DNA from 3 places in the Lysinibacillus sp. EB106-09-02-XG168 genome. Region 1 is predicted to be linked to each of the others. Evidence: a T-box and tRNA genes for the amino acid it is inferred to sense, from the RefSeq annotation. Region 1 holds a T-box; the other regions hold tRNA genes.
The links. The T-box of region 1 lies ahead of tyrS (tyrosine--tRNA ligase). A T-box ahead of a tRNA ligase gene usually reads a tRNA of that ligase, here a tRNA-Tyr.
Positions count from the first base shown of each region.

Region 2: it encodes a tRNA-Tyr, which carries the amino acid that the T-box ahead of tyrS (tyrosine--tRNA ligase) is inferred to sense. The anticodon was not compared.
Region 3: it encodes a tRNA-Tyr, which carries the amino acid that the T-box ahead of tyrS (tyrosine--tRNA ligase) is inferred to sense. The anticodon was not compared.

Region 1 covers NZ_JBYTDN010000003.1:4,598,613-4,600,840, forward strand. The annotation lists gene AC3WSO_RS23260 (ABC transporter substrate-binding protein) at 1-71, shown strand, start outside; partial or broken gene tyrS (tyrosine--tRNA ligase) at 151-1,365, opposite strand; T-box leader at 1,521-1,762, opposite strand; gene AC3WSO_RS23270 (nitroreductase family protein) at 1,886-2,228, opposite strand, start outside.
Region 2 covers NZ_JBYTDN010000003.1:226,140-228,367, forward strand. The annotation lists rRNA gene AC3WSO_RS02190 (23S ribosomal RNA) at 1-416, shown strand, start outside; rRNA gene rrf (5S ribosomal RNA) at 603-718, shown strand; tRNA gene AC3WSO_RS02200 (tRNA-Val) at 729-804, shown strand; tRNA gene AC3WSO_RS02205 (tRNA-Met) at 829-903, shown strand; tRNA gene AC3WSO_RS02210 (tRNA-Asp) at 908-983, shown strand; tRNA gene AC3WSO_RS02215 (tRNA-Thr) at 993-1,065, shown strand; tRNA gene AC3WSO_RS02220 (tRNA-Tyr) at 1,075-1,158, shown strand; tRNA gene AC3WSO_RS02225 (tRNA-Trp) at 1,164-1,237, shown strand; tRNA gene AC3WSO_RS02230 (tRNA-His) at 1,285-1,360, shown strand; tRNA gene AC3WSO_RS02235 (tRNA-Gln) at 1,371-1,445, shown strand; tRNA gene AC3WSO_RS02240 (tRNA-Lys) at 1,461-1,533, shown strand; tRNA gene AC3WSO_RS02245 (tRNA-Arg) at 1,549-1,625, shown strand; tRNA gene AC3WSO_RS02250 (tRNA-Pro) at 1,644-1,720, shown strand; tRNA gene AC3WSO_RS02255 (tRNA-Ala) at 1,734-1,809, shown strand; tRNA gene AC3WSO_RS02260 (tRNA-Ser) at 1,822-1,914, shown strand; tRNA gene AC3WSO_RS02265 (tRNA-Phe) at 1,924-1,999, shown strand; tRNA gene AC3WSO_RS02270 (tRNA-Gly) at 2,003-2,076, shown strand; tRNA gene AC3WSO_RS02275 (tRNA-Ile) at 2,084-2,160, shown strand; tRNA gene AC3WSO_RS02280 (tRNA-Asn) at 2,165-2,228, shown strand, end outside.
Region 3 covers NZ_JBYTDN010000003.1:4,140,779-4,143,006, reverse strand. The annotation lists rRNA gene AC3WSO_RS21070 (23S ribosomal RNA) at 1-316, shown strand, start outside; rRNA gene rrf (5S ribosomal RNA) at 433-548, shown strand; tRNA gene AC3WSO_RS21060 (tRNA-Asn) at 565-641, shown strand; tRNA gene AC3WSO_RS21055 (tRNA-Ser) at 647-738, shown strand; tRNA gene AC3WSO_RS21050 (tRNA-Glu) at 769-843, shown strand; tRNA gene AC3WSO_RS21045 (tRNA-Val) at 858-933, shown strand; tRNA gene AC3WSO_RS21040 (tRNA-Met) at 959-1,033, shown strand; tRNA gene AC3WSO_RS21035 (tRNA-Asp) at 1,038-1,113, shown strand; tRNA gene AC3WSO_RS21030 (tRNA-Phe) at 1,128-1,203, shown strand; tRNA gene AC3WSO_RS21025 (tRNA-Thr) at 1,213-1,288, shown strand; tRNA gene AC3WSO_RS21020 (tRNA-Tyr) at 1,298-1,381, shown strand; tRNA gene AC3WSO_RS21015 (tRNA-Trp) at 1,391-1,464, shown strand; tRNA gene AC3WSO_RS21010 (tRNA-His) at 1,481-1,556, shown strand; tRNA gene AC3WSO_RS21005 (tRNA-His) at 1,589-1,664, shown strand; tRNA gene AC3WSO_RS21000 (tRNA-Gln) at 1,682-1,756, shown strand; tRNA gene AC3WSO_RS20995 (tRNA-Gly) at 1,763-1,837, shown strand; tRNA gene AC3WSO_RS20990 (tRNA-Cys) at 1,846-1,919, shown strand; tRNA gene AC3WSO_RS20985 (tRNA-Leu) at 1,967-2,047, shown strand.

The DNA.
Region 1 (2,228 bases):
ATAAAGGATACTTCCCTCTTGGTAAAGAAATGATTTTAGATGAAATTGCTGAATTTGTTTTAGGGAAATAATAAAAGATAGAATCACCTTCGTTATTCGAAGGTGATTTTATCTTTTCTACCCTTTTACGAATAATTAACTTAATCACTCTTATTTTATAAATCGTATAAATCGTTTCTTCCCAATTTGTAAAACTTCATCATTCATTAAGATTTTATCAATATCATCTACTGTAAGTTTTTCACCATTTAAAGAAACGCCATTTTGTTTCATTAAACGTATAAATTCACTTTTACTTTTAATATAGTCTTTGGCAATTAATGAGGGAATAATATCTAGTACAGATTCTTTTCCTATTTCAATTACTATCGAGGGTATGTTATCAGGGATTTTTTTCTTTTGAAATGCTGTTTCAAAATATTACTTCGCTTCCTTCATAGACTTTCCCCCATGATACAAAGTAGTAATAATTTCTGCTAACTCTAGTTTGATATCTCGCGGATTTTCACCTTTTAATAATCGCTCTTCCACTTCTTTAATCACGTTAGGATGTTCATCTGTTGCAAGTTCAAAATATTTAATAATTAATGCATCAGGTACTTCCATTACTTTTTTGAACATTACTTCTGGTACTTCATTTACGCCAATATAATTCCCTAAGCTTTTACTCATTTTTTCAACACCATCTAAACCTTCTAATAACGGCATGAAAATGGCAATTTGTTTCTCAAGCCCTAAATGCTTTTGTAATGTGCGCCCCATTAAAATATTAAACGTTTGGTCGGTACCGCCTAATTCAATATCAGCAAAAGTTTCGACTGAATCATACGCTTGCATTAAAGGATAGAAAAATTCATGAATGCCAATTGGCACATGATTGTTATAGCGCTTTTGGAAATCATCACGTTCTAACATACGCGCTACAGAAGTCGTCGCAGCTAATTTGATAAACTCCTCAAACGTTAACGTTGATAACCACTCACTATTAAAAGGTACAGCAGTCTTTTCCTTATTTAAAATTTTATAAATTTGCTCACAATATGTTTTAGCGTTTTCCTTTACAATTTCATCACTTAACGCAATGCGCCCTTTTGCTTTTCCTGTTGGGTCTCCTATACGCCCCGTAAAATTGCCAATAATAATGACCACTCGATGACCTAAATCTTGCATTTGTTTAATTTTCCGTAGCACAACAGCATGCCCTAAATGAATGTCTGGCGCAGAAGGATCTAAACCAAGCTTAATCGTTAAAGGCTTTTGTTCCTTAAAAGAATGGTCTAATTTTACTAATAACTCTTCTCTATTAACAATCTTACCTACACCCTTTTGAATAATTTCTAATTGTTCCTCTGGTTTTAAAAACATACAATACAACTCCTTAAATATTGAATTCATATTGCAAGTTCTATAAGAGCAAAAATCAATTTCGCCTTGGCGTAATTACGTCCGAAAGCTAAATCTTCATTCAGCAGATGCTCTTTTGCTAATGAAAATAAAAAAAACGCCCTTTAGGAATTAACCTAAAGGACGCGTATGAACGTGTTACCACCTTAATTTAAGAGTTATTCACATAACCCTTCTCAATAGGTACGGCCAAATGGCGATACCTTTGCAATGATTACGGATGCAAACCCGTCGTAGCCTACTAAAGTTCGGTACGCAGCTCCAAGATGTATTCATTTTAACTTTCCTTGCGCCTCTCATCGACCGGCTACTTTCTGTAAGTTCCATTAAAACTACTCGTTCTCTTCTATGCTTTTACTCTTATACTCCAAACTGTTATCAACAGTTTTTCGTTATGCAAATCTTGTTAATTATTATAGTACCTTTATTTGAATTGTCAATAAATTAAGGTGATACTATTTTTGTAAAGACGATAAGAACACTAAATTATGTTGTTTCTATACATTATCTTACTAACATTATGCCTTACGGTCTTATGGCCGGCTTTAGTACCTTTACCAATGGCTATAAGCATAACGTCTAAATACCTTTCAGAAATATTTAAGATATCTTTTAATTCCTTAGAATCATAGCCTGACATAGTAATTGTGTCAAAACCAGCTTCATTTGCTAACAAAATTAATGACATTGACGCAAGACTCACATCTCGAGTTAATTCTAGTTTTAAATCTTCTTTTGATTTATTTTCATAATAATTTATTGCCGCATTCGCTAAATAATCTCTTAGCGATTCATCAAAATAGCCCGCTTGAAAGCCTTCTTCA
Region 2 (2,228 bases), 4.4 Mb from region 1:
GGGGAGGTTTGGCACCTCGATGTCGGCTCATCGCATCCTGGGGCTGTAGTCGGTCCCAAGGGTTGGGCTGTTCGCCCATTAAAGCGGTACGCGAGCTGGGTTCAGAACGTCGTGAGACAGTTCGGTCCCTATCCGTCGTGGGCGTAGGAAATTTGAGAGGAGCTGTCCTTAGTACGAGAGGACCGGGATGGACACACCGCTGGTGTACCAGTTGTCTTGCCAAAGGCATCGCTGGGTAGCTATGTGTGGACGGGATAAGTGCTGAAAGCATCTAAGCATGAAGCCCCCCTCAAGATGAGATTTCCCATTACGCAAGTAAGTAAGATCCCTCAAAGACGATGAGGTAGATAGGTTCGAGGTGGAAGTGTGGTGACACATGGAGCTGACGAATACTAATCGATCGAGGACTTAACCAACATGTTTGAAACATTCAATGAACCGTTTATCCAGTTTTGAAAGAACAATTTCTTTCATATAGGGTTTCAAGATACGAGTAGTTCGAGGAAGCGATGGAGAGAGGGAAGGAGCGTACTTAAGTACGTGACTGACTGAACGACTGAAGCTGACGAAGAAATGCGACGTATATTGAAAGCCGAAAATAGTCTAGTGATGATGGCAAAGAGGTCACACCCGTTCCCATACCGAACACGGAAGTTAAGCTCTTTAGCGCCGATGGTAGTTGGGGGCTTCCCCCTGTGAGAGTAGGACGTCGCTAGGCATTATACCCAGGAGGATTAGCTCAGCTGGGAGAGCACCTGCCTTACAAGCAGGGGGTCGGCGGTTCGAGCCCGTCATCCTCCACCATTTTTTTATCAAGCACTCTATTATCGCGGGGTGGAGCAGTGGTAGCTCGTCGGGCTCATAACCCGAAGGTCGTTGGTTCAAATCCGGCCCCCGCAACCAAAATGGTCCCGTGGTGTAGCGGTTAACATGCCTGCCTGTCACGCAGGAGATCGCCGGTTCGATCCCGGTCGGGACCGCCATTTTTTTTTGCCGGTGTAGCTCAGTTGGTAGAGCAACTGACTTGTAATCAGTAGGTCGTGGGTTCGACTCCTATCGCCGGCATCATCCCTTGGAGGGGTAGCGAAGAGGCTAAACGCGGCGGACTGTAAATCCGCTCCTTAGGGTTCGGCGGTTCGAATCCGTCCCCCTCCACCATTTTTAGGGGCATAGTTCAACGGTAGAATAGAGGTCTCCAAAACCTTTGGTGTGGGTTCGATTCCTACTGCCCCTGCCAGGTTTCTAGGTACTCGTTATCAAACACTACTGTGATTATATATAGTGGCGATTGTGGCGAAGTGGTTAACGCACCGGATTGTGGTTCCGGCATTCGTGGGTTCGATTCCCATCAGTCGCCCCATTTTAATAATTGGGGTATAGCCAAGCGGTAAGGCAACGGATTTTGATTCCGTCATGCCTAGGTTCGAATCCTAGTACCCCAGCCATTCATTTTTTAATAGGAGCCATTAGCTCAGTTGGTAGAGCATCTGACTTTTAATCAGAGGGTCGAAGGTTCGAGTCCTTCATGGCTCATCAGTTTTTATAAATGCGCCCGTAGCTCAATTGGATAGAGCGTCTGACTACGGATCAGAAGGTTATGGGTTCGACTCCTGTCGGGCGCGCCAAATAAAGCCTAATAGTATCGGAATGTAGCTCAGCTTGGTAGAGCACTTGGTTTGGGACCAAGGGGTCGTAGGTTCGAATCCTGTCATTCCGACCATCTTTCCTAACAAGGGGCCTTAGCTCAGCTGGGAGAGCGCCTGCCTTGCACGCAGGAGGTCAGCGGTTCGATCCCGCTAGGCTCCACCATTTATATATTACGGAGGTATACCCAAGTCTGGCTGAAGGGATCGGTCTTGAAAACCGACAGGCGGGTAACACCGCGCGGGGGTTCGAATCCCTCTACCTCCTCCATATTTTTTCGGGTCAGTAGCTCAGTTGGTAGAGCATTAGATTGAAGCTCTAAGTGTCGGCGGTTCGATTCCGTCCTGACCCACCATTTGCGGGTGTAGTTTAATGGTAAAACCTCAGCCTTCCAAGCTGATGTCGTGAGTTCGATTCTCATCACCCGCTCCAAAATAATGGGCCTATAGCTCAGCTGGTTAGAGCGCACGCCTGATAAGCGTGAGGTCGATGGTTCGAGTCCATTTAGGCCCACCATTATTCCGAAGTAGCTCAGTTGGTAGTAGCACCTGACTGTTAATCAGGTTGTCGCAGGTTCGAGTCCT
Region 3 (2,228 bases), 460 kb from region 1:
TTCAGAACGTCGTGAGACAGTTCGGTCCCTATCCGTCGTGGGCGTAGGAAATTTGAGAGGAGCTGTCCTTAGTACGAGAGGACCGGGATGGACACACCGCTGGTGTACCAGTTGTCTTGCCAAAGGCATCGCTGGGTAGCTATGTGTGGACGGGATAAGTGCTGAAAGCATCTAAGCATGAAGCCCCCCTCAAGATGAGATTTCCCATTACGCAAGTAAGTAAGATCCCTCAAAGACGATGAGGTAGATAGGTTCGAGGTGGAAGTGTGGTGACACATGGAGCTGACGAATACTAATCGATCGAGGACTTAACCAAAATGTTTGAAACATTCAATGCACCGTTTATCCAGTTTTGAAAGAATAAAAACTATTAAAAATATACTTGTAACTTCAACAAAGATATGTTATAATAAGTATTGTCTTTCAAAATAGTCTAGTGATGATGGCAAAGAGGTCACACCCGTTCCCATACCGAACACGGAAGTTAAGCTCTTTAGCGCCGATGGTAGTTGGGGGCTTCCCCCTGTGAGAGTAGGACGTCGCTAGGCTATATGATAAAATTATTCCGAAGTAGCTCAGTTGGTAGTAGCACCTGACTGTTAATCAGGTTGTCGCAGGTTCGAGTCCTGCCTTCGGAGCCATTCTTGGAGAGTTGTCCGAGTGGCCGAAGGAGCACGATTGGAAATCGTGTAGGCGGTTAACACTGTCTCAAGGGTTCAAATCCCTTACTCTCCGCCAGCACTTTAAGGATTTTCCATTCCAAACGATGGCCCCTTGGTCAAGTGGTTAAGACACCGCCCTTTCACGGCGGTAACACGGGTTCGAATCCCGTAGGGGTCACCATTTAATACCCAGATGGAGGATTAGCTCAGCTGGGAGAGCATCTGCCTTACAAGCAGAGGGTCGGCGGTTCGAGCCCGTCATCCTCCACCATTATTTAAATAAATCACCTTATTATCGCGGGGTGGAGCAGTGGTAGCTCGTCGGGCTCATAACCCGAAGGTCGTTGGTTCAAATCCGGCCCCCGCAACCAAAATGGTCCCGTGGTGTAGCGGTTAACATGCCTGCCTGTCACGCAGGAGATCGCCGGTTCGATCCCGGTCGGGACCGCCATTTTTTAAAAATATGGGTCAGTAGCTCAGTTGGTAGAGCATTAGATTGAAGCTCTAAGTGTCGGCGGTTCGATTCCGTCCTGACCCACCATATTTTTTTGCCGGTGTAGCTCAGTTGGTAGAGCAACTGACTTGTAATCAGTAGGTCGTGGGTTCGACTCCTATCGCCGGCACCATGTATTCCCGGAGGGGTAGCGAAGTGGCTAAACGCGGCGGACTGTAAATCCGCTCCTTAGGGTTCGGCGGTTCGAATCCGTCCCCCTCCACCAGTTTTTTATAGGGGCATAGTTTAACGGTAGAATAGAGGTCTCCAAAACCTTTGATGTGGGTTCGATTCCTACTGCCCCTGCCAATTAATTAATTTCATGGCGGTTGTGGCGAAGTGGTTAACGCACCTGATTGTGGTTCAGGCATTCGTGGGTTCGATTCCCATCAGTCGCCCCATTTAATTTAAAATAATAAAATATAATAATATGGCGGTTGTGGCGAAGTGGTTAACGCACCTGATTGTGGTTCAGGCATTCGTGGGTTCGATTCCCATCAGTCGCCCCATTTATATATTTAACTTTTGGGATATAGCCAAGCGGTAAGGCAACGGATTTTGATTCCGTCACGCCCTGGTTCGAATCCAGGTATCCCAGCCATTTATTGCGGAAGTAGTTCAGTGGTAGAACACCACCTTGCCAAGGTGGGGGTCGCGAGTTCGAACCTCGTCTTCCGCTCCAATTATTAAGGCGGCATAGCCAAGTGGTAAGGCACAGGTCTGCAACACCTTTATCACCGGTTCAAATCCGGTTGCCGCCTCCATAATTTATTACTCAATCGGTTTATCCGATTTTTTTTATCTCCATTGTGCCGGTGTGGCGGAATTGGCAGACGCGCACGACTCAAAATCGTGTTCCTTTGGAGTGTCGGTTCGACCCCGACCACCGGTATCTTTAGTTTAATTTACGTTACGATAAAAAAGTTAAGAAAGCTCATAAACCTTGATATGATAGGGTTTATGAGCTTTTTGCATTTCCTGAGAATAAGATAGAAAACGATAAGAATTGATTTTGTTTTACACAAATTTTACACATAATCAGATTTGTTTTACAGTAGTAATCCAAAGTGATG